DNA from 3 places in the Candidatus Thiodiazotropha sp. CDECU1 genome. Region 1 is predicted to be linked to each of the others. Evidence: predicted binding sites of a transcription regulator. Region 1 holds the regulator's gene; each other region holds the start of a gene.
The links. The regulator FNR, encoded in region 1, switches genes on or off when oxygen is low (the NO sensors DNR and NnrR bind a similar motif). The targets are predictions, from matches to a motif close to TTGATNTANATCAA.
Positions count from the first base shown of each region.

Region 2: a site for FNR is predicted at 4,272-4,285, ahead of R2K28_RS09325 (cytochrome C). Genes of this name have one in related genera too.
Region 3: a site for FNR is predicted at 6,402-6,415, ahead of R2K28_RS19945 (cytochrome-c peroxidase). Genes of this name have one in related genera too.

Region 1 is NZ_OY734020.1:3,511,253-3,521,399, reverse strand. Features, by position in the region: gene R2K28_RS16040 (ABC transporter permease) at 1-89, shown strand, start outside; gene R2K28_RS16035 (ABC transporter ATP-binding protein) at 73-1,110, shown strand; gene R2K28_RS16030 (DsrE family protein) at 1,150-1,506, opposite strand; gene R2K28_RS16025 (nuclear transport factor 2 family protein) at 1,641-2,108, shown strand; gene R2K28_RS16020 (ketose-bisphosphate aldolase) at 2,139-3,317, opposite strand; gene R2K28_RS16015 (hypothetical protein) at 3,655-3,852, shown strand; gene R2K28_RS16010 (ribonuclease H) at 3,920-4,108, opposite strand; gene R2K28_RS16005 (lytic transglycosylase) at 4,251-5,936, opposite strand; gene R2K28_RS16000 (class I SAM-dependent methyltransferase) at 6,127-6,909, shown strand; gene rnhA (ribonuclease HI) at 6,884-7,324, shown strand; gene dnaQ (DNA polymerase III subunit epsilon) at 7,324-8,025, shown strand; gene fnr (fumarate/nitrate reduction transcriptional regulator Fnr) at 8,022-8,780, opposite strand; gene R2K28_RS15980 (sulfur globule family protein) at 8,949-9,323, opposite strand; gene R2K28_RS15975 (CTP synthase) at 9,673-10,147, shown strand, end outside.
Region 2 is NZ_OY734020.1:2,054,818-2,064,964, reverse strand. Features, by position in the region: gene R2K28_RS09335 (NAD(P)/FAD-dependent oxidoreductase) at 162-1,457, opposite strand; gene R2K28_RS09330 (c-type cytochrome) at 1,475-2,053, opposite strand; gene R2K28_RS09325 (cytochrome C) at 2,086-4,074, opposite strand; gene R2K28_RS09320 (hypothetical protein) at 4,393-4,527, shown strand; gene rsgA (ribosome small subunit-dependent GTPase A) at 4,689-5,762, opposite strand; gene R2K28_RS09310 (alpha/beta fold hydrolase) at 6,196-7,245, shown strand; gene R2K28_RS09305 (hypothetical protein) at 7,411-7,716, opposite strand; gene R2K28_RS09300 (Hsp20/alpha crystallin family protein) at 8,084-8,479, opposite strand; gene R2K28_RS09295 (Hsp20/alpha crystallin family protein) at 8,500-8,943, opposite strand; gene R2K28_RS09290 (TetR/AcrR family transcriptional regulator) at 9,281-9,889, shown strand; gene R2K28_RS09285 (sulfurtransferase TusA family protein) at 9,960-10,147, shown strand, end outside.
Region 3 is NZ_OY734020.1:4,364,079-4,374,225, reverse strand. Features, by position in the region: gene R2K28_RS19985 (hypothetical protein) at 1-1,032, shown strand, start outside; gene R2K28_RS19980 (OmpA family protein) at 1,066-1,899, opposite strand; gene R2K28_RS19975 (DUF4398 domain-containing protein) at 1,936-2,331, opposite strand; gene R2K28_RS19970 (DUF3501 family protein) at 2,702-3,286, opposite strand; gene R2K28_RS19965 (encapsulin-associated ferritin-like protein) at 3,365-3,652, opposite strand; gene R2K28_RS19960 (heterodisulfide reductase-related iron-sulfur binding cluster) at 3,673-5,016, opposite strand; gene R2K28_RS19955 (rubrerythrin family protein) at 5,104-5,520, opposite strand; gene R2K28_RS19950 (Fur family transcriptional regulator) at 5,832-6,269, shown strand; gene R2K28_RS19945 (cytochrome-c peroxidase) at 6,623-7,612, shown strand; gene glk (glucokinase) at 7,769-8,752, opposite strand; gene R2K28_RS19935 (patatin-like phospholipase family protein) at 8,975-10,147, shown strand, end outside.

The sequences.
Region 1 (10,147 bases):
CCGCGTTGACGATAGTTGCAGTGGGTATACTTCCAGTCATACTGTTGAGTCGAACCATAACCCGGTCACGTCATGCCAAATCAACTTGAAGTCAGGCGAGCAAGCGTCAAGTATGGTCGCCAGTTGGTGGTGGACAGTGTCAGCTTCGAACTGGAGAGCGGCGTGATAGGTTGTCTGCTGGGACCCAGCGGTTGTGGCAAGACCAGCCTGTTGCGTGCCATCGCGGGGTTTGAGCCGCTGGCGCAGGGAGAGATCCTGTTACACGGTCGCCGGGTCTCCCTGCCAGGTCATACCCTGGCCCCGGAGAAGCGCCAGGTCGGCATGGTATTCCAGGATTTTGCCCTCTATCCCCATCTCAGCGTCAGGGACAACGTCGCCTTCGGGCTACGCGGGGGCAGTGGTAAGTCGCAACGACAGCGGGTTAAGGAGTTGCTGGCACTGGTCGGCCTCAACGGTCTTGAGGAGAAATATCCCCACCAGCTTTCAGGCGGTCAGCAGCAGCGCATTGCATTGATCCGCGCCATGGCGCCGCGGCCGGAGATACTGCTGCTGGATGAACCCTTCTCCGGACTCGACGTGGAGTTGCGGGAGCAGTTGGCTGGCGAGGTACGTGAGATTCTGAAAAGAGAGGGGGTGACCGCAATCCTGGTAACCCATGACCAACTGGAGGCGTTCGCCCTGGCCGATATCATCGGTGTGCTGGGTAGCGGACGTTTGCGTCAATGGGATAGCGGTTACAACATCTACCATAAACCGGCGGATCGATTCGTGGCGGAGTTTATCGGCAAGGGCTCGATGATCCCTGGACGGGTGTTGGAGGATGGGCGTATCGATTCCGTGCTCGGGATCATGTGCGCCGATCTCAAGCAGCAACACCAGGCGGGGGATTCAGTTGAACTGTTGCTGCGACCCGACGATATCATTCATGATGATCAGAGTGATTATAAGCTGAAGATCGTCGGCAAGGTTTTTCAAGGCGCTGAGTATCTCTATACCCTCTCCCTGGATGATGGCACCGAGCTGTTATGCTTGGTGCAGAGTCACCACGATCATGGGATAGGGGAGAGACTCGGGGTTCGACTGGCAGTGGAACACGTGGTGGCGTTATAGAATCCCAGGTCACACACATCGTCAATCGACCACTGGTAATCAAAAGGTGATGGAACTGCCCCCGACCATGTGTTCCAGAATCGAGGCAAGGCCACGAGGTTGTATGAACGCCTGTCTAAGCAAGGGTTTGCCTTCACTGTCTTGTGGCAGGGAACAGACGGTGTCACAGGCTGAACAGACAAAGATCTTGCCATCCAGTTCGACAAAGTTCTCCATCAGACTTGCCAGGGCCGGAAAGCCTTTCTGACTGATACCCTCACAGCTGCCCTGGTAGGCCCAGTGGCTGCCGTCACCCACAAGGAAAAGTTGCGTATCGAGATCCATGGCCATGGCGGTACATGCGGCCGAGAAGGCTAACGTGGCCCGTTTACCACCATCTTCTGCACCGGAACTCAATACAACCACATAGTTATTGATATTTGATAGATGAGTGAACGATGCAATATTGTTGAATTATGAATAATGAAATGGTGAATTATTCACACAGACTTGTCTACATACTTGGATTCACGTTTTCTGGAGAAACCACGATGCAAGAAAAACCACCTGTTCCACCTTTTGATCAAGAGCGCGCCACGCAGAAGGTTCGCATGGCGGAAGATGCCTGGAACACCCGTGACCCTGAGCGTGTCGTGCTTGTCTATACAGAGGATACGCAGTGGCGAAACCGGGCAGAATTTCCCCATGGCAGAGAACAGGTGAGGGAATTTCTACAGCGCAAGTGGGCGCGTGAATTGGACTATCGGCTGATCAAGGAGCTTTGGACATTTGGGGCAAACCGTATCGCCGTGCGCTTCGCCTACGAATGCCACGACGACTCGGGCCAGTGGTATCGCAGCTATGGCAACGAAAACTGGGAGTTCAATGCACAAGGATTTATGCAGCGACGATTCGCCAGCATCAATGATCTGCCAATAAAGGAATCGGACCGTCTCTTTCATTGGCCGCTGGGGCGGCGACCGGATGATCACCCCGGACTTAGTGAACTGGGACTCTGAAACAGGCTTTTGGGAAAATTGGGATGCTAACTATTCAATCCATGCGTAATCGATGCTGATACGTTCCCCGGCAACCGGGCGGAAAAGCTGATCGGCGAAGGCGACATGGTCCGCATGGTCACGGTAGCTGTCTATCACCGCCGGGTGGCAGAACTGCACCAGCCAGGTGTAGCGGTAGGCGGCATCTGTCTTGACCGCGCTGCCGGTAGCGACCTCACGCACCCCGGGTATTTTTGACAGCACATCCCGGCCTTTGGCCATCATCTCTATGACACCCTCATCATCCAGTCCATTGACGTTGTAGACGATGAGATGCTCCACCGGAAGCCAGGGTGTGCATTGGGTCAGCACTTCGGTAGCGCGCCCGGTAGAACCCCAGAGCCGAATACAACGCTCGGCTTCCTCACTGACAGCAGCTTGTACACCCCGGGTCAGTTGGGTAAACGCGTTATTCTCTGTTGCCTCGACATTTTTCCGAATGGCGGCGCCTGCCGCATCGGCCAGCGCGGTATAGTAGTTGATTTTAACCACGCCGTTGGTGATCAATTGTCGGTACTGGTCTTCGGATAGGCCGGTTCCACCATGGATCACTAAAGGTAGGCCCAACGCCTCGTTGATATCCCGTAAACGCTGGAAATCGAGCTTCGCTTCGCCCCGCATACGACCATGCACTGTACCTATGGAGACTGCGAGGAAATCGATACCCGTAGTCTCAACGAAATGGATGGCCTGGTCCGTTGTCGTGTAGCTGACCTTTCCCGGGTGTCGTTCTGCATCCTCACCCTCGACGCCTGGGACATAACCCAGTTCACCCTCCACAGGCACTCCGCACCCGTGAGCCATCTCGACCACCGAGCGGGTAGTACGGATGTTATCGTCCAGGGACCTGTGAGAAGCATCCACCATCACCCCATTGCAGCCATGGTTGATGGCGTTCATGGCAGACTGCAAGCTCTCTCCATGGTCCAGATGGATCGCGACCGGTACCGAGGCGTTGCGCGCCGCCTTCTCAACCGCGGACAGTAAAAGCTCAAAATCGAAATACTCAAAATGGGATTCGGCCAGGCTTAGGATGACCGGTGAAGCACAGCGTTCGGCGGCATCCAGTATACCTTCCAGGAAATCGAGGTTGACCAGGTCAAAGGCCCCGACTGCATAGCCGTTCCCATAGGCATGGTGCAGCATCTCTCGCATGTTGACCAAAGGCATAAAGTTATCTCCCCTATATTGCTTCAGTCCCTTATCGACATTTTGGTTTGTTATTCTTGTTCATCATCAACGCATGGTATGCAGTATATCGCTGGCAGGTGCGATGATCTGCGGGTTGACTGGTGCCGATACTAACATCGTGATTGGCGGCGATGCCATGCGAAATCTATGGGTTCAGGCGGTTTATGATCTCAATCAGAAGATGATCAGCATCGGATAGCAGAAAGTCGTCGCTGACCTCCGGTTGCCACCAATAGATAAAAACTAATAACTTGGTTGGTGTAATCTAATATGCAAATCACCAGAGTGCTTCTACAATTAGGACAGGAATCACAGAGTGGCATGGGATCAAATCGTCCCCTACGCAGAATCAGCCCGGGAGAGAAGAGTGACAACCAGTGAATTGACGAGATCGATTCAAAAGCGTCTTGCCACGCTACCGAATTGGCTGCGGCAGTTGACGGCAGTCAGTTTTCTGTTCTTCCTTGCGAAGGGAATGCTTTGGCTAGGTGTTGCAGCCTGGATTATCCTTTGACACGCCTGACCGCCGCCGCCGCTGTCTCGTCGGTGGCGGATGAAAGTTCGAACGGAATCAGGTTATTTCAGCAATTGAACAAACGATCGATGGCATCCAGCCCCTCTTGGACGATCTCGTCCAGGTCTTCCGGATCGTCATCGTGCTCGTAGGCGAGCATTGAATAGCTGGCCAGTGATTTCAGCCCCATGGCAATCTTTTCCACATCTGCCAGATTCAGTTCAACACCTTCTCTTAAATGACATTCATCACTCATTGAACCCGCCTCAAAAAATACTACTAATCTTGTGGATACTCGAATAGGGACAGTAGGCTGTCAATTAATTAGGCCTGTTTATTGATGTAGGTCAATCAGGGGTCGCTGTCACAAGGTTTGGGGATGGCCCGGCCGGATATCCTTAGAGGGTCTGTTCTGTCACGTCGACATAGAGTTTAAGTCTTTGACCAGGCTGGAGATATTTACTATCAAGCGTATTCCAGCGTTTGAGGTCGGCAACAGACACCTTGAAACGCTGAGCGATACGGGATAGAGAGTCACCGCGTCTGACTCGATAGTGCAGCCTGCTCTGGGTACCCGATGGCTGAAGATTGAGAAGGGAGAGTTCGGAAGATTGGGCTTTCTTTACCCATATCACAAGTTTTTGCCCCGGTTTTAGGGGGTCCCCCGGGGCCATTCCATTCCATGCCGCGAGTTTTCGATGATTGACTGAGTGGGCCTTGGCAATCTTCCACAAACTATCCCCCGGCTTCACGATATAGCTTCGTTTGTTGCCACTCCGGGATCTGTTCTGGATTGCCGCCTTGCGTTGCCCGGCGCTGAAGGTGTATTGACTGAGGCCTTTACTGGAGACTGGGATCAACAGGTGCTTCCCTGCACGGATTCTGTTGCCCTTGAGTTTGTTTATCTGTCTCAGGACTTTAGTGGTGGTGCCATGTTTTCTGGCGATGACGCTCAGTGCATCACCCTGTTTGATCTTATAGCGTTTCCATGTCAGTCGCTCTTCCACGGGCAGTGCCGCCAGCTTTTCGAGAAAGGTTTCAACCTTGTCCAGCGGCAGACTGAGTTTGTGGGGGCCATCCGGATCGGTAGCCCATCGATTCAGGCCGGGGTTGAGGAGATAGAGATCCTGAATGGACAACTCCGCCATCTCTGCCGCCAGGGCGAGATCGAGCTGAGATTGAATGTCGACGGTGGTGAAATAGGGTTCATCAGCGATGGGTGTCAGGGTGATCGCATAGTACTGGGGATTTCTGAAAATCTCAGCCAACGCCAGCAAGCGGGGCACATAGGCGCTGGTCTCGTCAGGTAATTTCAGGGACCAGTAATCGGTTGGCTTGCCACGTTTTTTATTGCGTCTAATCGCACTGCGAACCGTTCCAGCCCCAGAGTTGTAGGCGGCAAGCGCCAGTTCCCAGTCATTGTCGAACTGCCGGCTGAGGGACTGCAGATAGTCCAATGCGGCATGGGTAGACGCCACGATGTCCCTGCGTCCGTCATACCACCAGTTCTGCTTCAAGCCAAAATAGCGGCCGGTGGAGGGGATAAACTGCCACATACCGGCAGCGCGGCCCGGTGAGTAGGCAAATGGCCGATAGGCGCTCTCAACGGCTGGCAACAGAGCAATCTCACTGGGGATATCCCGCTTTTCAATCTCCTGCATAATAAAATGGAGATAGGGTTGGGAGCGTTCCTGGATACGCTGAATATACCCCGGATTCTTGCTGTACCAGTTCAATTCCCGCTCGATTCTGGAATTGTGGGGAAAGGTCAGTCGATAACCATCCAACATCCGGCTCCAGAGATCGGCAGGCTTTTCCGGGAGTGTCAGTTCTGTGACAGTAGTCTGCAACTCCTCGGCCACATCCGGCAGCCGCTCACTTGTGATGGCACTCTCTTGTGCGCTCGGCTGTGTCTGCAGCGTTTGCGTCACAGCCGGGGTGAGTTCTACTTGCTGCAGCGCACTTGTAGCGCCGCCGTTGGGCAGGCTTTGACAGGCAGCGAGGAGACAGATGGCGAATAGGTTCATAATACGCAGGGGAATCTTGAAATACCGCATCGAATTGTTAAGGCTTGTTGTAGGCATACTCTATATCGGAGGAAAATAGTATCAGAGCCGCGTATCATTTCCATGGCTGGTGCTCCATATTGCGTGGTAACCCGTAGCTGACTGCCATTCGGGCATACCTCCTGATAACCTGATGCCTCTATTGAGGCGTACCGGACTGCACAGATTACCTGACAGTAGTGTCGGTAGCAAAGTAGATACCTTAACAATGAGAGACAATAAGTCGTTGAATTTGGGATCTTGTCAGCAGAAACAACTACAAAACTGGTTTGCGAGTGATTTGGGCAGGCTATTGGCTGAGCAGGAGGCAGAGTGTCTGGATTCCCGGGTTGCCACCCTGTTTGGCTACCATGTGGTGCAGCTGGGGCTCCCCTATGACAATCAGGATTTACTCAAGCAGAGTCCGGCCCGCAACCGGGTTGTCATGGGGATCGGGGGGGATAGCTCGGGGGTAGGTCTGCGAGCCCAAAGCCATCGCCTGCCCTTTGCCAGCGACAGTGTGGATGGGATGGTGTTGCCCCATACCCTCGATTTTGCTGCCGATCCCCATCAAGTCCTGCGGGAGGTGGAACGTGTGTTGATCCCTCAGGGTAAGGTGCTGCTGAGTGGTTTCAATCCCTGGAGTCAATGGGGCCTGTGGCGTCTGTTGCACCTGCGTTCCACCTCTGTTCCCTGGTGCGGGCACTTCTTCAGCGGGAAGCGGATCCAGGACTGGTTCTCATTGCTTGGCTTTGAGTTGGAAGAGGTGGTCTATCTTCACTACCGACCCCCGGTATCCCACCTGCCCATTATGCAGAGACTCGCCTTCATGGAGGGGATTGGGGAAAAGATCTATCCAAGGCTTGCTGGTGTATATGTCATACTCGCGGTCAAGCGGGAGGTTATCGTGACACCGCTGCGCTCAAAATGGCGGGTGAAAAAACGGGTCCTGCCCACCGCAGCAGAACCCACGATGAGAAATTCAGATGGCTCAAGTTGTAGAAATATATAGTGATGGCGCCTGTCGCGGGAATCCCGGCCCCGGGGGCTGGGGGGTTTTCTTACGCTATGGCCGACATGAAAAACAGCTGTTCGGCGGTGAGCCTGAGACCACCAACAACCGCATGGAGTTGTTGGCCGTCATCCGGGGTTTGCAGAGCCTGACGAAGAAAAGCCGGGTGAGGGTGACCACCGATTCCCAGTATGTCAAAAATGGCATCACCCAATGGATCCACAATTGGAAACGGAATGGTTGGAAAACGACGGCCAGAAAACCGGTCAAGAATGCGGATCTGTGGCAGATGCTGGATGCGGAGGTGAAACGCCATCAGGTAGAGTGGGCCTGGGTCAAAGGTCACTCCGGCCATCCGGAGAATGAGCTGGCGGATGATCTGGCCAACCGGGGGATCGAGGAAATTTTGAACTGATGCGACAAATAGTACTGGACACGGAAACCACGGGACTGGAACCGGAGCAGGGCCACAGGATCATCGAAATCGGTTGTGTGGAGATGGTTGATCGCAGGTTGACCGGAAATAACTTCCATCAATATCTGCAGCCAGATCGGGAGATCGATTTCGCAGCCATAGAGGTGCACGGCATCACCAACGAGTTTCTGGAGGATAAGCCCAGGTTTGGCGATGTGGCGCAGGACTTCATCGATTATGTGAGTGGGGCGGAGCTGATCATCCATAATGCCCCCTTCGATGTTGGTTTTCTCGACCATGAATTAGGTCTTATGCAGAGCCTTGCGAGAATCGATGGACTCTGCGCAGTCACCGATACCCTGGTGATGGCGAAAAAGATGCACCCGGGCCAGAGAAACAGCCTTGACGCCCTGTGCAAACGCTACGATATCGATAATTCTCACAGAGAGTTGCATGGCGCGCTTCTGGATGCCGAGATACTGGCCGATGTCTACCTGATGATGACAGGAGGGCAGGCTTCACTGGTATTGGATGGTGTCGCCACCGATGAATTTGGCGATAACTCAGCTGACACTATCCAACGTTTGCCGTCGAACAGGCCGGCGTTGAAGGTCGTTCATGCAAATCAGCAGGAACTCGAAGCCCATCAGTTGCAGTTGGATGCCATGGGTGAGTCTTGTGTCTGGTTAAAAAAGCATTAGATTCGGGACTGAGTCGACTTAGCCCGGTCTGTACCCTGGACGATCTCGTACAGGCGGGGGATGTCCAGCAGTTGCACATGCTTTCTCTCCACCTGCAGCAGGCTCTCGTCCTGGAAGCGGGTGAACAATCGGCTGACTGTCTCTACCGCAAGCCCCAAATAGTTGCCGATTTCGTGGCGTGACATACTGAGAAAAAAATCACTGGCTGAGAATCCGCGCTGTTTGAAACGTTCGGAAAAGCTGAGCAGGAAGGTGGCGAGCCTCTCCTCTGCACTCTTTTTGCCCAGCAGGGTCAGCATCTCTGTCTCCTGGCCGATCTCGCGGCTGAGCAGGCGATACATCTGATGCTGCAGGCTCGGCATGATGGAACTCAGGGATTCCAGTTGAGAGAAGGGGATCTCGCAGACAGCGGTGGTCTCAAGGGCGATTGCAGAGCAGTTATGGTTGTCGTCCTGAATGGCGTCCAAACCAATCAGTTCCCCCGGCAGGTGAAACCCAAGTACCTGTTCACCGCCATCTTCATTGGGTGAATAGGTTTTGACCGAGCCACTGGTGATGACTCTGAGGCTATGGAACTTGTCGCCACCCCGATAGAGATGATCACCGCGATGATAGGGGCGACCTCGCTTGATAATGGAGTCCAGGCGTTCTATGTCTTCAGGGGTGAGTCCCATGGGGAGGCAAAGGGTCGAAAGACTGCAGTTTTTGCAGGCGACCTTGATATTTTCAAATGAAACAACTTTTCTATTCGTCAAGGAACCGCTCCAACTCAAGGTGCACTCTTTTAGGGATTTCTCCCCTCCTATTTTTCCAGATGTTCTTGATCCGGATCAAGTAATTTTAGGATTTTTATTATCTTAGATCATATCCAATAAAAAAAGTCGGCCATGTGGCCGACTTTTTTAGTGCTCCTGGCTGATCGCTTATTTAGCGGGTGCAGCAGGCGCAGCCGGGGCTGCAGGTGGGTAGCCATAAGGTGCAGCACCACCGTATGGGGCGCCATACGGGGCACCACCATAGCCATACGGGGCACCACCATAGCCATATGGCGCGCCATAGCCGTAAGGACCGTAACCACCGTAGTCGCGATAGTAGTTATTGCCACGGCCATAGCCGGAACCACGCCCACTGCCACTCATACCAAAGCTGAAGTCGCCGGAACCATCGCCCCAGCCGTCGCCCCAGCCATCGTTGTTCCAGCCACGGTTACCATAGCCGGGACCGCCCCACCATGCTGATGCGGTTGTGGAGACAGCAACGAGAGCAGCGACGCTCAGGACCTTAGCAAATTTAATCATGCTTTCTTCCTCATATAATTAAGATTGATTTTTTATTGACTACTTTTTCTAATGGAAACAAGTAGTTGGTCGTTACGCATTGATAAATGGTTAGTGGCTAATATCAAGAATCCTTGTTCTGTTCGGCTTAGTCACACCGAGTAACAGCCAACTGGTCTCTGTGGTTGTTATTGCGAAAATCGCCAATCGATTATAGACCCTAGGGCGCTTAAATAAAATGTCCTTATGAGACTATTGCAAGAGTTATGTCGCATTAGCTCACTATTAATGCGATTGAGAGAGGCGGTCTGATCTGTTACTGTTTCCTTCCGTCCGTTTTCCCTTTTCCAGCGCATTAACTAGAAGCTTCATGACTAGATTTATATTCATTACGGGCGGTGTTGTCTCCTCCCTTGGTAAAGGAATCGCATCCGCTTCCCTGGCTGCACTGCTCGAGGCCCGCGGGCTCGATGTCACCATGATCAAGCTCGATCCCTACATCAACGTTGATCCGGGTACCATGAGTCCATTCCAGCATGGCGAGGTTTTCGTTACCGATGACGGGGCCGAGACCGACCTCGATCTTGGGCACTATGAGCGTTTCATCCGCAGTACCATGGGGCGGAACAATAACTTCACTACCGGCCAGATCTACGACAGCGTGATTCGTAAGGAGCGCAAGGGAGAGTATCTGGGAGGTACTGTGCAGGTGATTCCCCATATCACCAATCAGATCAAAGAGAGTGTCTTGCTGGGTGCTGATGATAAGGATATCTGCCTGGTGGAGATCGGTGGCACGGTGGGTGACATCGAGTCACTGCCCTTTCTGGAGGCGATCCGTCAGA
Region 2 (10,147 bases), 1.5 Mb from region 1:
TGTGTCCAGATACCGATGGCGCTGACAAATGTCTTGCAACAGCGCTTTGCAGTCGTCATGCAGATACATGACAAGCCAACTGAAGTGGGATATGGCTCGATCTAAAGATCAATACAATTGCTGGATAGGAATGCCATCCATGGCAGCCACTAAGCTATTCCCTACCCCAGCATGTCGTTGATGACGTTCTTGAACCAGCTATGGGCGAAACTCACCTCGCGCTTGCGCTGCTCGGCCGAAGCATCCATGGGTGAAAGCCCCCCCGCCCCTTTGATGGGCAGGATGGTATTGTTCGCCTCGTCAAGCTTGTAGACCGCGGCCACCGATATGCCGTGGGCCTCGCCGAGGATGCTGTAGCAGGTGTTGACGTAGGTGGGATCACCGGGATCCATGCCGGCGAACTTGGCGACGATGGCGGCGGCGGCGACCTTAGCCTGGGAGTTGGCGGCATAGGCCGATTTCGGCATCTTGGCGGCGCTGGAGGCGTCCCCCAGGACATAGATATCGGGGTGCAGGGTCGATTCGAATGTGCGCTTGTTGACCGGACACCAGTCGCCCTCCGTCAGGTTGGAGGCGAAAGCCACCTTGCCCGCCTTCTGGGGCGGAATGATGTTGATCACGTCGGCGGTGAACTCCTCGATCTCGGCCTGCAGGGTGCGGGTGTCAGGATAGAGCTCCTCCACCACGCCACCCCCCGCGGCGCCAACCCATTCGATCATGGCGTTCTCGGTGCCGAAACCGTAGAGCTGGGACCAGCCCTGCCGAAACAGCCCCTGTTTGGAGAAGGCGTCCTTGGGATCGAGGATGAGGATCTTTGCCTTCGGCTTATGGTGCTTGCAGTACATGGCGATCTGCGCGGCCCGTTCGTAGGGTCCAGGTGGACACTTGTAGGGATTGGGTGGGGCAACGATGATCACCTTGCCCCCTTCCGGCATGGACTCGATCTGCTTGCGCAGGGTGACCGTCTGTGGACCGGCATTCCAGGCATGAGGGATGGTCTCGGCCACCTCTGGATTGTAGCCTTCGATGGCATCCCATTTGAAATCGATCCCGGGGGAGACCACACAGGCATCGTATTCGAAGTTACCGCTCTGCTCGGTGACGACCTGTCGCTTATCCGCTTCGATGGCGCTGACCCGGTCGATGACGATCTCCACTCCATGGCGCTTCAGGCCTTCGTAATCGAAGGTGATGGAGTCGATGCTGCGGTCACCGCTCAATACCTCGTTGCTCATGAAACAGGAGGTGTACTGTTTCTTGGCCTCGATCAGAGTCACCTTCATATCGGGATTCAGCTTGCGCAGGTATTTGGCGGCGGTGCTGCCCCCTACTCCGCCACCCACGATCACCACCTTGGGACTGTTGGCCAGGGCAAGGGTGGGAAACAGCAGCGAGCTGCCCGCCAGGGTAAGGCCGCCACCGACGCGGATGAAGTCTCTGCGATTGATTTTGTTCATTGTTTCCTTCTCCGCGATCAGTGCTTGCTGCCGTAGTAGTGGATCAACGCAGGCACCGCCTGATCGCCCTGCTCCTTGATGACGGCCTCCACCTTGCGTTTCATCTTTCTTGGGTAGGGGCGCCTGCCTTCGAGAAAATCCTCCATGCTGAACTCGAGATAGGGTATCCACTGTCCCGCCAGGGTACCGGAGTCCCCCGCGCGACCACCCTCTTCATGGCACTTCTCGCAATGGGTGTCATGCAGCTGCTTACCCAGTTCAACCATCTGCTGATCCGTCGTCTGCACATGCAACCGCAGCTTCTGCTTGGCGAAGAACCAGGCCATGGCCTTGATCTGCTCGTCGCTGTAGCCCTTGGCGATGCGGTTCATGATGGTGGAGTTGCGCTGATCACGCTTGTAGGCATCCATGGCATCGATGAAGATATCCGGGTCCATCGCCGCGATGGAGGGGCTAGAGGGGCCGACGCTGGAGCCATCGGTACCGTGGCAGCCGGCGCAGGTGAAGGCCAGCGCCTGACCAGAGGGTCCTGACTGGGCAACCAACGGCAGTGATGCCAACACGGCCAGGAGTAGATTGCGAACTTTATTGCTCATGCTATTTTTTCTCATCATCTTCTCCACCCCCATCAGCTTGGCGAGGTCATCACACCGATCAACACCAGGGTCAGCAGGGCCAGACCGCTCATGATCAGCACTGTGGTGATGAAGGAGGCCGCCAGGTCGGCACGGCGCGAAGGGCGCCTGACCAGATGCCTATCCAGTTCACCTGACTCAACCAACCGGTCGTATTCGAGACGGTGGTCGTGCTTGAACTCCTCGATGGGAATCTTACCGGTGAAGATGGTGGTACTCATGGGAAAACGCTCGGGCCGGAAGTGCACATTGAAGAAATGTACTGAGTTGAGGAAGATGGCCGCCAGCAGCGCCTCCTCGGCATGCACCAGGGTGGCGATATTGAACATCCAGCCAGGCAGGATGATGGCAGTCGTCTCCGGTGCGAACAACATGATACCCGATGATCCGATCACCGCCGCACCCCAGAAAGGTGCCCAGTAGTCGAACTTCTGCCAGTAGGTCCAATGGGTGAAATCAGGCCGCTCGCCCTGACCGAGGAACCACCTGAACATGCGCTTCAGATCATCCCAATCCTTCCAGTTGGGCAACATAGAGGTGCTGCCAAACCACTTGAAGGACTTGCGATTGCTCCAGATGTTACTGATCGCAAAGGAGAGGTGAGCCAGAAATATTCCCAGCCAGATAACGGCGGCGGTGCGATGGATAATGCCCTCCATCTCGGTGCCACCGAGGAATATCACCACTGCCTTGGCCCAACCGGTATGGGAAAAGAGCAAGGTGGTACCGGTCAGGATCAGGACCATGGTGGCGATGGCGAAGAGTGCGTGGATCCATGTCCAAACAACCGGGAATCGGCGGAAATAGATCACATCGGGGTGATCCAGATCCTCGATGAAACCCTTGCCCTGGATGCGGTCCATCACCTCGCGGTAGAGCCACAGCACCACATGTACCCAGAAAAAGGCCATGACCGAGAAGATCAGTATCTGCATAAATATCTTAAAGAACCACAGACCCGGGTATTTCTCCCTGTCGTCCGCATCACCGTGGGGCCAGAAGGTGAGAAAGTTCTCATTGGCATCCTCGTGACAGACCCTGCAGTTTTCCAGGCGATTGTCAGCGTGGATCTCCGACGTGGGATCATCTTCGCCCTTGATCTTGTGGCTGCCGTGGCAGTCGTGACACTTGGCGGTATTGGTGTAACCGAGTCGGTGCACCTGGCCGTGGTAGGAGTCGAAGTAGGTGCGCTGGGCCTCCTCGTGGCAATCACCGCAGTTCTTGGTGATGGCCAGCTTGGCCTGATCCGTCTCGGGTGAGGCGATCTGATGGGTTGTGTGGCAGTCTGAGCAGACGGCCGATTCGCTGTCGCCCTCTTCCAATACTGCCTTGCCGTGGTCGGACTCACGGTATTCGTTGAGTTGTTTTCTGTGACACTCGCCACAAACCTCGGGATTCTTCAGGCGCTTCTCGGCGCGCTGGTGGCTGCCCAGGGTACCGATATCATGGGCTTCGTGGCAATCGTAGCAGGTGGCGTTGGTCTCCGACTGGTCTTGCTTGTTGGGCAGTGCATGCACCGAGTCGTAGTAGGCGTCGATGCTTTCCATCACTACCCCGAGACGTTCGTACTTCTCATCGGGGTCGTTGCGGTGCTTATCCCAGGTTTCCTGGTGACACTCCACGCAACCGACCACTACCTCTGGGGATTCACGGTGCGGTACCCGGTCAATGGTGGCATGACAGTTGGTGCAGTACTGTTCGCCATGTACGCTATCCTTGATCATTTCCGGGTCGGCATAGATATTGACAATGCTGCCATCATCCCGGGTATCGGTCTTCTCGTGGGCATCGCCATGACACTTCAGGCAGCGTTTGTTCGGGATGATCCGATCGCCGGTGACCGGATCAAAACCCGGAGGAGGTGTCTCCCCCAAGATAGTCAATACGCCCTCCCCCTCTGCACTCTGCACGGGAGCGACAAAACATAGGGCTAGAAGAAAAGAGAAAATCCAGACTGGCAATCTGACTGCCAAATACTTCATTATTATTTCCTCGCTGGTCAAGTGCACAACCGCTACAACGAGGCTTATAGGTTATAGACAAACAGAGCCAAAAGCGGAACTACAGTGCCGAACGGACCGACCATCCAGGTGGGTCGAATATCTCGTCCAGTATTAGTTAAACATCATTATTGATTCTTCGATGCACACCAAGTTAAGAGAAATTCAACAAGCTTGTAATGATCTTGATCAATAAAAAATAAATTACAAATATATAGTTTAAAACTATTTCATAAGATGCTAATATTACCCCCGAGATTGCAGATGTTATCAATTTCAGATTGCTAGTTGGAGATCATCATGAATGTAGCACCCATCTTGATCATGGCATCAGCCGTATTTGTATTTGCACTAACAGCTTTGAGTATCGCCACCATCCTTGGTGTGGGCATCAGCCAAGTGCGAAATTTCATGCAGAAGAGATCCCAGGCCTAACACCGTACAGATCCCCATTCTGACTAACCTGGACAAGCCATGCCGTGGAGAGTTGTGGGTGGTTGTGGCCCTTGTTAAGGGCGCGCCATTGACTGCGAGCCACGCCTTGGTCTGGCGTATTGGGGTGGCTCTGAATGGTACAGAATCTATGACGAGGTACACTAGTTGTCATACTTCTGCTTACCCTTGAGGGTTGTTTTAACGAGCTTGCCAAAATCCCTATCCTTCTTTCTTTTCTCCAGATAGGACATCTGATTGAATTCGGACTCTTTTTTCATCTTCAGATAGTTTTGATAACGGCGTGCGGATAGATCTCCTGCCCCTATCGCAGCCAAGATGGCGCAGCCTTTTTCATTGGTATGGGAACAGTTGGAAAATTTGCAGCCTTGCGATAGCTCCACTATTTCAGAGAAAGTCTCCTCCAGGCCTTCATCCACGAACATACTGCCAAGCTCTCTCATTCCCGGCGTATCTATTATCATCGCCCCATTGTCCAAGCGAACCAATTGCCGGCTTGTGGTTGTATGACGCCCCTTACTTTGGATTTTACTGACCGGCTGCGTGTCGAATTTATCACTACCTATTATGGTATTGAGTAAGGTGGTTTTACCGACACCAGACGAACCTAGCAAACAATAGGAAGATCCACTCTTCAATAAGCCAATAATTGAAGTAATATTGTTTCGGTTTAAATTGCTGAACTCCATCACGGTAGCTTGAGGTGCAATCCCCGATACTTTATTCTTTATTTCATCAACCTCTACATTTGGCAGAAGATCGCACTTACTCAGTAGAATTACAGGTTCGATACCACTTTCATTGACCATAACCAAGTAGCGTTCCAATCTGCGCAGATTAAAATTATCGTTCAGTGATTGAATGATAAAGGCAACATCTATATTCGCAGCTATCAGCTGGTAATCCACCAGCTTGCCGGCGGTTTTTCGCTTCAGAAGTGTTTTTCTTGGGAACACGCCATAAATAATTGCATGGGTTTCGTCATCATAAAAATCGGCATACACCCAATCACCGGTCGTAGGAAGATCACTGGAAGATTCAGTGGAGTAGAGAAGGTTGCCTGACAACTCAGCGAATACCTCTCCAGCGCCTTTTGTCACGGTGTAGCTATCTTTATGTACAGAGACCACCCGAGCAACATCATGCGCAGAAATCGCTTCATCATCGACTCGGCTCTTAAACCAGTCGCTATATCCTATATCTCTCAGATCAGTCATTAATATTTATATTTATCATTTACTTATAAATAATACCTAACACATAAGATTACCAGGCGGATTTTGTATCCGCCATACTTATTTTAGATTTATGTCGAAGACCCTGCCCTGAGAAGCAGCGAATGATTCCTATACAATAGGCTGTTAATGCAATCTCATGATGATTATCTTATCTTTTAATCGAATAAGATAAATCCTGAATACTCTTCAATCTCTAACTAAGCCATTCCACCTGGATTGGCTGAGATGCCGGTTATATCTGTCGATACTACCCACAAGATTGACAACCAATCAGAGGAAGTGTGATTACCTGATTGAATCAAAAACTACGTAGTACTACGTGGAGACCAACTATTACTAGCATGTCTATAATCCTCTACACAGGTATGTGTCCAGGTAATTTGATTAACTGTGAAGCAGGGGAATTCCAACCATGCTAGACAATCCTTTTTATTCTCAAGAACAACACGGCCCCTACCAATTCTATGATCTTGGAGATTTCGATTTAGAAGAAGGCAGTACCATACCCGACTGTCAAGTTGCTTACGCAACCTTTGGCGAGCTAAATACCACTAAAGATAATGCAATTATTTTTCCCCACATGTTCTCCGGCACCAGCAAACACATGGAAATGTACGTCGGTGAGGGAATGGCACTGGACCCGACAAGATATTTCATATTGTTACCGAACATGATCGGTGCCGGACTCTCAACTTCTCCCCACAACTCTCCAAATTCAATCGCCATGGCAAATTTTCCGAATGTTACAATTGGCGACGATATTCGCGCACAACATCGCTTGGCCACGGAGAAATTTGGGATCACTTCCGTTCAGTTGGTACTCGGATGGTCGATGGGTGCACAACAAGCATTTGAGTGGGCCGTGCGCTATCCAGACCTGGTAAAGCGCGTAGCACCAATCGGTGGAACTGCAAAAGGTACCGCACACAACCACATTCTGGTTGAAAACGCCATGCGCCAGATTCGATCTGACTCAGCCTGGGAAAACGGTAATTACAAACAGCCCAATGCTGTTAGTGAAGGCCTGAAAAATCTTGCACGATATTTTTCCATGATTGGCTTAAGCAAAGAATTCTATGCCCAGGAAACCTGGCGCGCTGCCGGCTTTAACTCGTTGGAAGAGTTTGAGACTAATTTTTGGGAAGCATGGTTTACACCGATGGATCCGAATGCACTGCTGGCCAGCTTACGTAAGTGGCAGCAAGCCGATGTGTCCAAACATACCGATGGAGATCTAGCTTCCGCTATGGGAAGGATCAAAGCATTGGTTTACAACATGCCGTTTGAGAAAGACCTTATGTTTACCGTCGACGAATGTAAGTTTGAACACCAACTGACTCCCAATAGTGAAATGCGTCCCATCCCTACCCTATGGGGTCATTTTGGCATGCTTGGGGTAGCAGCTGAAGACAAGGATTTTATCGACAACACCTTGAAAGAACTGCTATCGCAAGTGGCATAATATAAGGCATCCGCGATTTACGCATAGATTAGTCAATCTCAAAAAATACTCGGATGATATTCTTGAGTTACTGGCGCCATCAAAGGATCGACAGATGTAGACAGCCGGATCTTATTGAAGAGATCTCGCCACACTGAGTCAGAGACTATTGCTAACCGAAAATATTCAGGCTTTATCAGAGTTTTCGTCAAGCAAAACCCTAAGTTCATCCAGATCCAGGGATGTAGAAGACATGGATAGATTGGATGAGATACCGGTTACACCTGCCGTAGCATCCTTACGCATCGTCTCGACCATCTCGAGCAGTTCGAGATTATAGAGAAGCGAACGATCCCTTATTAAAATACGCTGATAGCTGCGAATCAGACGTTCGTCATTCTCTGTTTTTGGTGGGGAGTGTTCTGCAATCTTTTGACTGTAGTATTCACAGTTTTTCTTTGCGGAAAGAGAAGATGATGCTAAACCATTCATAATGTACTTTCCAAATAGTCGTTATCGTCAGTATGGCTAAACAAGCCGCTCAAACTCAAGAGAAGAATTAAACGCATGGGCTTACTACGCTATGCTTCTCTTGCTGTTCTGCATAGCAAGCCGCACAGGTTAATTCCTGCAGTATTTATGCCATGCTATGAAAAACAAATGCTTAGCTACAGGCCACTTTTGACTTGTAAAACATATCGACGATTTCAGAATTTCATTCTGACGAAATACGAATTAAGAGTGACCTTCTTACTCTGCAGAAGGAAAAGTTTACAACCGACAGCTTTACTAAAGATAGAAAAAACCCGGACATTAGCTGTCCGGGTTGGGGTTTCCGCAATGAAAAGTAGAGGGGAATTTATCCGTTGCGAATCTCAATCTTACGGGGTTGAAACTGCTCACGCTTCGGAATCCGCAGTGACAATACACCATCTTTTAGACTTGCTTCAGCCTTGTCCCCATCCAACTCGCTGCTCAGAGAGAAGCTGCGCTGGTAGCGGGTTGCGCGCACGTCGGCATATACCGCCTGCATCGCCTCCGGCATGTCAATCCCCGCCTTACCGTCTATGGAGAGGGTCTCGTTGTCCACCTGGATATCAAGCCCATCTTTAGTCACACCGGGAAGGTCCGCCGTGAGGGTGATACCCGACTCATCTTCAAAGATATCCACATCAGGTCGGATACTGCGTTGTGGCAACTCACGACGCCGTTGCGCTTGCACATCGCGTTTGGTTATCTCTTTGCTGCTACTCATTCTGTATACCTCCTGCCAACTTACTGCACGGTAATCTGTCGTGGTTTGGAAGATTCACGACGCTGGATAACGATATGCACCACACCATTGTCGTAACGGGCTTCCACCTTGTCCGCATCCACATCATCGGGCAACGAGACCACTTTGTGAAAAGCGCCGTCATAGCGCTCTTTTCTGAAGTAGTCAGTCTCCTCTTCCCGCGCTATGCTACGTTCACCTTTGATGGACAAGCGGTTTTCATTGATAGAGATATCCAACTTCTCTGGATCCATGCCTGCGGCAAACAGGTAGACATCCACCTGATCGGTGGTTACACCGACATTGATCGGCGGATAGTTTTCACTTACAACAGAGCGCATGGTATTCGGCCAGAAACCTGCGTCGAATAGTTGATCCATCTCCTGTTCAAGGCGTCTGAATTCATTAAACAGGCTTGAATTCAAGCCGTGTATTCTTGGCAACATCTCACTCGTCTCCTTGCATTGATATGCAACAAATCGTTAGCTTGCCTTTTAGATAGGGATGACCAGTTGGTTTTTCAAGATTGGGATACAACTAAGATGACTATCTTGTATTTCAACTTGGTCAGGTATGTGGTTATCAATGGACTATGCGGCATGCCATGCAATGAGAATCGAAAAAGTCATGTCAGGCTGAAAAAAAAACCGCCCTATATCCATTAATCGGCTGGGGTTATCTCTTGAAGGTACCCACGCCTGTAGGAGCTGAACAGATCTGGATTGAACAGGGAAAACTCAATCAAACTTGACTTGACCGACCGGTCTAATATAATTATCTACCATGACTATCGCCCCTGACACCAAAGACCGCATCCTGGCCACCGCCCGCGACCTCTTCCATGGGCGCAGCTATGCGGATGTGGGCATTAAAGAGATCTGCACCATGGCCAAGGTACAGAAGGGAAGCTTCTACCACTTCTTTCCCTCCAAGCGTGACCTGGCCATGGCGGTCATCGACAGCATGTCCGATGAGTGGGCGAACGGCTTTGTCGCCGAGGCCTTTGACGAGGCCCTCCCCCCCATCGAGCGGCTCGATTATATGGTGGATGCCGTCTATTTCTGGCAGAAGGCGGCGAAAAACATGGAGGGGCGTATGCCCGGCTGCCTGTTTGGCAATCTTGCCCTTGAAGTCAGTACCCGTGACGAGGTGATAAGGGCCCGGCTGAATGCGGTATTCGCAAAGGCCAGCGCCCGTTTTCACGAAGCCCTTGATGAGGCGGTTGAGAAAGGTGAGATTCCACCCCTGGACACTGAAGCCACCGCTACCGCAATGCTGGCCTATCTGGAAGGCGTGATACTGCTCGCCAAGACACGCAACGACCCCGAGGTGGTGAGATCCCTGGGGCCGGCCATCAAAAGCATACGTATCGAGCAAAGGCCACCGAATTGAGTTTTTTTGAGTTTCGACTTGACCGACCGGTCATCTTTTAGCTGTTTAAATGATGTAAAGGAGAAATGAGATGAATCAGACAACACACACCCTCGACGCCCGCGGTCTGAACTGTCCCTTGCCCATACTCCGGACCAAAAAGGCGATTGCAGCCCTCTCATCGGGGGAGATTCTGGAGATCACTGCAAGCGATCCCGGTTCCGTAAAGGACCTGGACTCATTCTGTAGTCAAACCGGTCATGAGATGGTCTCCAGTGA
Region 3 (10,147 bases), 850 kb from region 1:
AGCGAGGTGCTGGAAAACCCGCTCGCCCTGTTTTCTGTGGTCTCAGCCAGCTTCCACAAAAGTATCAGCGATCCAAACTCCCGCGCCATGTTCTATAAACCGGGAGAGAGCAAGCTGTTCCATTGGGAAGTCGAAACCGATCCTTCCAGGTTGGCAACGGTCATTGTGCAGAGTTATGTAACCTCAAAGATCAATGACCTGCTTGGCAGACCGCTGCTATTCGCGGTTATAGCTATATCTGGTCTTTCACTGTTGATATTCAGGCGCACGACAATAGACGGCAGCGGCCTCTTTGCAATGGCGCTATTGTGTTCCGGCCTGGTCAACATTCTAAGCTACTTCTTGGTGACGGTTTCTGCTGAGTATCGCTATTTCTACTGGTCAGGTTTCTCGATATACCTCGGTATGGTGATAGCTGTTTTTACTTTGGTTGTTGCAAATAGGGAAGGCCGTATCATCTCTATTGGCAACTGGACAACTAAAGCTGTAATTGCGTTGCTTGGTATAAGCGTCGGCCTGCTGGCGGCATCCAGCTCCTTGCCGCCGATCGATCGTCAACTGAGCTTGACTCCAATGGATGAAAAAATGGTCACAGTAAAGGGCCTGCAAAGCGCTTCGAAACCCCGCTGGATGGGAATCAATCTGGATGGCGAACTGTCGCCCCATGGTTGGCAAACGGACGGAGAGGGACGGCTCAAAGGGAATAGCAGTCATGGTGTGCTGATAGCTAGCGTGCCGACCCATGGTTTGGCGCTAGAGGTCGTGCTTGTCACGGGCGAAGATAAGGGCAGGGTGTTGATCGAGTCAGAGGGGTTCAGAGAGGTTGTGGATCTCTCATCAACCAGGGTGAAGGATAGCGTGGTGACAATCCGGCCAACCCAGGCTTATCGCTTAAAAAACAACCACTCCCTATGGTTCGCGCCGTTGATGGCGCTCTTCTATTGCCTTTTAACAATGGCGTTTCTGTTCTGGTTGGATTCCCGATACAGGCAAGATCCAAGGAGGACGGGTGCGGTTAAACCGCACCCGTAAATTGGATCACTGGCTGTGACAGGGTCGCTTCGCTCAATCGCGTATCACAATCTCCACCCGGCGATTCTTCAGTCGCCCCGCACTGGTACTGTTGTCGGTGATGGGATGGGTCTCGCCAAGCCCCATGGTATCGATGCGTGATCCGTCGACCCCGGCCTGCATCAAGGCGTTCTTCACCGAGAGTGCGCGCCGCTCGGACAGGTTCTGGTTATACTCATCCGTGCCCACATTGTCGGTGTGTCCCTCCACCAGCAGGGTCTTGTCCGGATATTCGGCAAGAAAAGAGGCGAGTTTGTCGATGGTGGTCATAGCCCCCGGCAGGAGTTCGGTCTTGCCGGTGGAGAAGAGCACGTCGCCCAGGGTCAGGACGATTCCGCGCTCGGTCTTCATCGCCTGCAGATCTTCGAGCTCCTTGCGCAGCGCTTCCGCTTTGGCCAGGGCGTTCTCCCGCTCCATGAGGGCGGCCTCCTTCTCCCGCAGCGCCTCGGTCTTTGCCTGCTGCTCGAGTTGAATCTCGATCTCCCTTGCCCGCAGCCGCTCCTTGTCTTTGATTTCACCCAGCTCGGTGAGTCTTGCGGAAGCGGCCTTGCGCGCGGCAACCGATTTGGCGATGTCGATGCGGGTCTTGCCCACGTAGGCCAGCGAGGTCATATCCTCTTCATTTTCCGCTGCCGCCGCCCGGGTAAGGGCCAGATTGGCCCGATCCAATTCTGCGGGTGCGTAGCGCAGCAGATGCTCCTTCTGCTTGGCGTCTGCATAGCTCTGCTCGGCATCGAGCAGGGCCTGGTTTTTCGGCAGGGTGCCGCAGGCGGTAAAGAGTAGTGCCAGAGATGTGGCGGTGAACAAGTTGATCATTGTTCGAGACATTGTAGATCTCCCCTAATCATTGGGTTTGCTTATGGTTTACCGGCTCCTGGCCCGCATGATCTCTTCACGCAACACCTGAATGCTGTTTTCCAGCTCTTTGACGGCCTTTTCCGCCTCACTCTTTGCCGCGACTGCCTGGGCCAGCTCTGCGTCGGCCTGGGCCTCCTCAGCCAGTCGTTTTGCCTCTTCGTACTCCTCCTTGGCAATCGCGGTTTCGGCACGCTTCAGCTTCTGTTTGGCCCGATCGATAGCAACCGGGGCGTGCCTCGTGGTCTCTTCATTTTCTGCCGCCACCAGGGATGTCTTGGCGGCCGCCATCTCCGCAACCGGCTCGGGGGTTGAACTGCAGCCAATGAGCGCGGTGAAGATGAGTGCGCTGAAAATGGGTAGTGTGGGTGTACGCCAAAGTCGGGAGGTGTGATCGATCATCATGACAATGTTCCTTTATTGGTATATGTGGCAGTCCAGCGTGCGAATATACATGTTGGATAGGGATGATTATTAAAGTGAATGACCGCTTCGTCAACCTATGTTGTGCGTGGCAGTGAGGGATGTGATGCTGTACTGCACACGATTCGGCAAGGTATGTGTCTTGGATCGATATCAGTCGTCTGCTATGGCCATAGGGGCTGACGGTGTAATAAGTCAGCGGAATAGTGGTTTTTTGGCTCTCTCGCCGAGATGCCGGTTGGCCTTTTTGGTTTAAAGATTTAACGAATATTAACGATGCGCTGGTGGAATAACCACGATGTCAGGGCGCCTATCAGGGGCCCTGACACGGGGTATGTACAATTCTAACCTGTCACTGAAGATCGTTTATCAACGACTCCCGGATACTGGCTTCAATGGTGTCGACCGAATAGTTGTAGTTGGGATGATCTATACCTGCGGCTAGGGCTGAACCACTCTTCAGGGCATTGATCATAGGCTGGGTCAGTTCAAAGCGGAGAAAATGCACTGCTGATGTTTTGTCTTCAGTGCTGCGTTCCAGGTCCTCGTTGGCGATGGGCCTGACCTTGCCAAAATCGGCGACCTGCACCCAGATGGCCTGCTCGATACCGATCAGCTTGGCCAGTGCCTCCTTGCGTTCGTCCACATCGTGATACTCCATCATGAAAGTCGCTTTCCAGTTCATACCGTCCGGAATCAGTGGGTTGTAGACGTCGAGCTCATCCTGGATGCCTTGCTGTTCAAATATCCGCTCGATCCGCAGCATCTCCTGAATCTGATACTGCATGGTCAGTTCATCCTCGAAATAGAGGGCGGCGTTCGGACCGATGGCAAGGCGTCGATTCTTCTTATGGTCTATCACCTTGGCCCTGAATTCCTGGCGAATCCGTGCGTACTCCTCGAGACTGTAGAGGTCGCTGTGTGAAAGGTGGGTCATTGATCTCTCCTAATATAATTCTCAATATCGCAACTGGCCATATTTCCAACGCTGGCGGGCTTTGATCGGTCTTTTCCCTTATTCGTGAGCAATGGGCTTGTCAGTGAAGAGGTAGTCTTTCAACTCTTTGTCGAAGCTGGGGTCTTTGCGTCTGATCCACTCCAGTACCATGGCAGCGTGCTCTTTCTCCTCATCTCTGTTATGGGCGAGGATGGCCCGAAGATTTGCATCGCTACAGGCATCCACCCGTTGGTTATACCAGTCGACCGCCTCGAGTTCCTCCATCAGTGAAACAATCGCCCGATGCATATCACGGGTATCGTCGCTCAGTTGTTCAATGGGTTCATGGTAGCCTTCGTTCGACATGTTCTGCTCCTTCTAAGCTTTTAAAGACCGTATGCGAGGCGTAACAGACTGATCGGATGTTCCGGAACACTACCGTCACGCAGGCCGTTTTCGATATGGTGGCCCGCCATCGGGCAGTCACTGCCGTAGTGGTCGGCCTCTGCCTGTTTGACCCGGTTGACCACCGGTTTGCCGATCTTCATCGCATGTTGATGAAACTCGCTCTTGACCGCATAGGTACCGTCGTGGCCTGAACAGCGCTCGATGGCGCTGACCTGCGTATCCGGGATCAGGCTGAGCAGTTCCTTGGTTTTTGCGCCGATATTCTGTACCCGCTGATGGCAGGCGGCATGATAGGCGACCTTGCCCAGCCCCTGACTGAAGTCGGTCTTCAGGAGGCCGTTTTTATGCCGGATCATCAGGTATTCGAAGATATCGAAGATGGCATCCGCCACCTTTTTCACCGCCGGATCATCCGGGAACAGCAATGGCAGCTCCTGTTTGAACATCAATGCGCATGAGGGGACGGGCGCCACGATATCCCATCCGGCATCGACCAGTTTGGCCAGGACCGGGATATTGGCGTCTTTGGCTGCCTCCACGGCATCGAGATTACCCAGCTCCAGCTTTGGCATGCCACAGCACTGCTCCTTTTCGGCAATGGTGACGGGGATGTCGTTGTGTTCGAAGACGGCTACCAGGTCCTCACCGACGTGGGGCTCGTTATAGTTGCCGTAGCAGGTGCTGAACAGGGCTACCTTGCCTTTGGTGGCGCCGGCAGGTGTTCCCTCGGCAGCGCTGTTGATTCTCTCGGCCAGACGCTTGCGTAGCGGCTTGGCATGAAATTCGGGTAATTTCGCTTCGGGATGAACACCCAGTGAGTGATCGAGTATCTCGCGAAAATTCTTTGCCTGGTTAAAACGGTTCACCACCCCGGCAACCACAGGGATGCCTGCCAGTTTACCCAGGTTGTCGGTGCTGGTGAGGAGCCGGTCGCGAAGCTTCACATCACCCTTCTTATACTTGACGGCCTTGCCGCGCAGCATCAGGTGAGGAAAGTCGATGTTCCAGTCATGGGGCGGCACGTAGGGGCACTTGGTCATGTAGCAGAGGTCGCAGAGATAGCAGTGATCGACTACCTGCCAATAGTCGTTTTTATCGACCCCATCGACCTCCATGGTCTCCGACTCGTCCACCAGGTCGAACAGGGTTGGAAAGCTTTGGCAGAGACTGACGCAGCGTCTACACCCATGGCACAGATCAAACACTCGCTCTAGCTCTGCCATGAGCATCTCTTCGTTGTAATAGTCTGGGTTCTTCCAGTCGATTGGATGCCGTGTCGGGGCTTCCAGATTACCTTCTCTCTGGTTGCTGGGTGCTGCCATTAGATTCACTCCTGATGGTGGCGTTGGGCGGCCCAGAGGCCGCCCATGGGTCTTCCTGAACCCTGGGCTCAGGTCTCTGGCTGGACATCAATCCATTTCGTCTAATGCCTTTTGGTAACGGTTTGCGTGGGAGCGTTCCGCCTTTGCCAGGGTCTCGAACCAGTCAGCAACCTCGTCGAATCCCTCGTCGCGGGCGGTCTTGGCCATACCGGGATACATATCGGTGTACTCATGGGTCTCCCCGGCGACGGCTGCCTTCAGGTTGTCTCCGGTTGGGCCGATGGGCATGCCAGTGGCAGGATCGCCACACTGCTCCAGATATTCCAGATGACCATGAGCGTGGCCGGTTTCACCTTCCGCGGTGGAGCGGAACAGGGCAGCGACGTCGTTGTAACCCTCTATGTCGGCCTTGGAGGCGAAGTAGAGATAGCGGCGATTAGCTTGGGATTCTCCGGCGAAAGCGTCTTTTAAATTTTGCTCAGTCTGACTACCTTTGAGTTCCATATCTGGTTCTCCAAAATGATGGTTTATTGTGGAAAGAAACGTCGAGCCGCGGGGCCCTTCGCAGATGTTTAGAATAGTTATAAAATTGATTGGAATCGAGCGGTCTTTTCAATGATGTTGATAGGCAATGCCTAAGAATCACAGAGTTGGTATCCAAGTGTGATTCTACTAGCCTCAAAATTGATTCGCCAGCCATTAGCCCCCTTTGTATGCAAGACGAGCGGGCCTATCAGTCAGTAAAGCACCTGTTTAACTGACTTTTTTTGGTTTTGGGCTTGGCAAGATAGTGGGTGTGTACATATACTTTGCTGATGAGCGCTAACATCACCAGCCCGTCTACGAACCGAGACCCTATTAAACAGCGTCTCATCGATAGCGGCATCAATCTGACCAAACAGCGGGGAATCATCGCCAACACCCTGTTTGCACGCAATCAACATGTGACGGCCGAGCAGTTGTACGAAATGCTGAATCAGACTGGTGCCAGGGTTTCCAAGGCCACGGTCTACAATACCCTGGGGCTGTTTGTCAGGAAAGGGCTGGTGCGCGAGATCTTCATCGATGCGAGCCGCACCTTCTACGACTCCAATAACAGCCATCACCACCATTTCTACAATGTGGACACCGGGGATCTTATCGATGTCAAAGATCGTCTGGCACACCACTTCGTCGATCAGGAACTCCCCGAGGGTACGGCCATGGATGTGGTCGATCTGGTTATTCGGGTAAAGAACAACACCTCTGCTTAGGTCCTTAACCGGATACTTCACTATTATTCCGCCCTATCCCGGGCTACCAGCCCGCACCCGCTAAACCGACTCACCGGGATTTAAGCTGACAGACCGGCTGCAACAATTTTTCTTTTCTCCATTGACTGAATGTTGATCCATGTCAATGTTTTAGAATTATTCTAAATCTAATATAAACCCGGTTCGAATCAGGGTATTTGGTCTGGCCCGGGGTATCTGGGTGCAGAGTGAGAGTTGATACAACCGAATCGATGCCCTATCGAGTGGTCTCATCCTCGCACATACAACAGGCGTGGGGTGTCGCCACGTAAGAGGATGGCTTTACCAGTACTTCAACTATTGGGTAACAGGACATGATACGTAAACAAATTGCTACATTTTCACTCTTGCTGGGACTATCAACCGCGCTTTTCGCTATGGATGAGCCCATAAAGCCGATCAAGCCGGTACAGAATATCAACCTGGGTCAGGTCGAACTGGGCAAGAAGCTCTACTTCGATCCCCGTCTGTCCAAGTCTGGATTCATCTCCTGCAACTCCTGCCACAATCTCAGCATGGGCGGTACCGACAACCTGAAAACCTCTATCGGCCACAACTGGCAGCAGGGTCCAATCAATGCGCCGACGGTGCTCAATTCCAGTCTCAATGTCGCCCAGTTTTGGGATGGCAGGGCGGCCGATCTCAAGGCGCAGGCGGGTGGGCCCATTGCCAATCCTGGTGAGATGGCATTTACCCATACCCTGGCTATCGATGTGCTGACCTCGATACCTGAGTATGTAATGGAGTTCAAGCAGGTCTTCGGTACCGATAAGATCGCCATTGACGAGGTCACCCAGGCCATCGCCGAGTTTGAGAAGACCCTGGTAACGCCAAACTCCCGCTTTGATCAATGGCTGCTAGGGGATAAACAGGCCCTCTCACAGGATGAGATGGCCGGTTACAAGCTGTTCAAAGAGAGCGGCTGTGTGAGCTGTCACAATGGTGAGGCGGTTGGCGGTAACTCGTTCCAGAAGATGGGTGTAGTGGAACCCTACAAGGCAAAGAGTCCGGCAGAGGGTTTGAGCGCCGTAACCGGTAAGGATGCGGATCGCTTCAAGTTCAAGGTGCCAACCCTGCGCAACGTGGAGATGACCTATCCCTACTTCCACGACGGCGAGGCGGAAACATTGACCGAGGCAGTGGATGTCATGGGCAGGTTGCAGCTGGGTAAGAAGTTCTCTGAGCAGGAGAATGCCCAGATCGTCGCCTTCCTGAAGAGCCTGACCGGTGATCAGCCAGCGTTCCTGATGCCGATCCTGCCGCCCTCCACCGACAAGACACCGGAACCCAAACCCTTCGATTGATCAGACAGATCTCGCCATGGTAGTGAGCATGGTTTTGAGAGATGACTGTTTCACCTGCCACCCCCCCTTCTTGGGGGGGTGAACTGGTTTCTGCGCACTATCCCATTCAATGTGCCTGCATAGGCGTACCCAGTCTCTATCCCAGCCCGATATGGACTACCCCAGCATGGCGTAGTTCGCTGCTCCATAGAGGGCGGCTTTATCATTGAGGATGACCTGGATCGGCATGCTCAGCATGATTTTCCGCATCGGCCCCTTGGCGAGGAAAGCCTCCATGAAGATGCCCTCTTGCAGAATAGGCAGGATTTGCGGGGCGATACCACCACCCAGATAGACACCGCCCGTGGCCATGATCTTCAGGGCATGGTTTCCCGCTTCCCTGGCGTAGAGCCGGGTGAACAGCTCGAGGGACTCCCGGCACAGGGGGTCCCTCGATTCAAGGCCTGCGCTGGAGATGGCCTGGGCCTTCCCCAGTTTGTCCATCTGCCCTTGCAGCCAGGCGGGTGTCAGTCTTTCCCGGTAGTTGCTCAGGTAGTCATAGATGGCCTCGAGACCTGGACCGGAGACCAGGTTTTCCCAGCTGACGTGCCCATGTTGATTCTGCAAGGTCTGAAAGAGTCCGAATTCCAGGTCAGTGGCTGGACTGAAGTCACTATGCCCCCCTTCCGAGGGAAAGGGGTGGTATCTCTCTCCGTCCCAGTAGAGACCCGCCTCTCCCAGGCCGGTGCCGGCCGCAATGATAGAGCGATTTCCCTGGGCCCGCTCGGCACCGGGGCTGAGGGTGAAAATGTCCTTATCCTCAAGTAGCGGTATACCCCAGGCATTCGCTTCCAGGTCGTTGATCAGCCGGGTCTGCTGGAATCCGAACTGCTCACTGATCCGTCTTGCTGATACGCGCCAGGGTAGATTGGTGGTTTCGCAGACCTGATCGATAACCGGCCCGGCTATGCCGAAGCAGACACGCTCGATCACCCGGGTGGAGGGGTGGGTCAAAAAACGTTGCAACACCGCCTCGATAGAGTCGTAGGATTGACTGGGATAGGTCTCAGTCAGGAGCAGTTCGAGCTGTGACTCAGCGTTCGCTTGATAGAGTGCGAGTCGGGTGTTGGTGCCGCCGATATCACCGGCCAGTATCTGCATCTACTACCTCTTGATTGATTGGATGGTGACTGAAAATCCCCTAATCCTGCATCAATTCTATATAAATTGGTAACAAATCGCCCCTGGTCGGTTGCCTGTTTCATGGATCTGTATATGAAGGGGGTTTATTCTTGTTGTTGACAAGCTGGATCAATAATACTCGACCGGTTGTATCAGATGGCATGGATCTGGTGCATGAGGTGATCTCATGAAGAGTAAGGAATGAGGATAAGACAGCTGGCGTTCTGTCTCTTCTGCCCGGCGCTGATGCTGAGTGCTTTTCTCGGTGTTGCGCTGGCAGCCGACAGTGGCGTTGCTGAATGGGCGTCAGAAAAGCCCCGCCCAACTATCGGCCTGGTACTTAGCGGTGGCGGGGCGCGAGGTGCCGCTCATGTGGGTGTTCTCAAGGTGCTCGAAGAGTTGCGGATACCGATCGATTACATTGCTGGCACAAGCATGGGGGCGATCGTTGGGGGCCTGTATGCATCAGGTATGACCGCCGAAGCATTGGAACGGGTTGTTGGCCTGGCCGACTGGGGGAGGCTGCTTAGCGATCGACCCCCACGCTCCCAGCGATCTTTTCGCCGCAAGAGCGACGATGTAGGCTTTCTGGTCGATTTCGATGTGGGTTTAGACGAGTCTGGCTTGATCTTTCCCGGAGGGCTTGTGCAAGGACAAAACCTCGAAATGGAGATGAAACGCCTGACGCTCCCGGTGATAAAAATTGAAGATTTCGACAAATTACCAATCCCGTTTCGTGCCATAGCCACAGACCTAGTCAGTGGTGAGGAGGTGGTCCTCGATTCCGGTGACCTGGCAACGGCAATGCGCGCCAGCATGTCGGCGCCGGGTATATTCAAACCGGTTAGAAGCCAGGATCGAATATTGGTGGATGGTGGCATAGTCAACAATGTACCGATCGATGTGGTACGTGAAATGGGAGCCGATATTCTGATCGTCGTAGATGTGGGCTTCCCGCTGCTGGCGGAAACGCAACTCAATTCCGCCCTGGGTATCACAAAACAGATGTTGACGATTCTTATCAATGCCCGGGCGAAGGATCAAATCGCCCTGTTAACAACGGATGATCTCCTGATCTCACCCGAGCTTGGTGATTTGGGATCGGAGGAGTTTCAGCGGATGAAGGAGGCGCAACAACTGGGCAAGGAGAAGGCAATGGAGTTGGCGCGAACCCTGGCGCAGCATTCTATCTCGAAGCAATCCTATTTGGCTTACAGAAGAGGTATCCAGGGTGTGCGGCAGGGTCTGCCACGGGTCGACAACGTCATTGTTGAAAATGAATCAAAACTCTCCCCCAAGGTTATCGCTGAGCGTTTGGCTGAGCAACAAGATGGTGCCCTGAATGTGGATCAGCTGGAATCGGATATTGCCGAT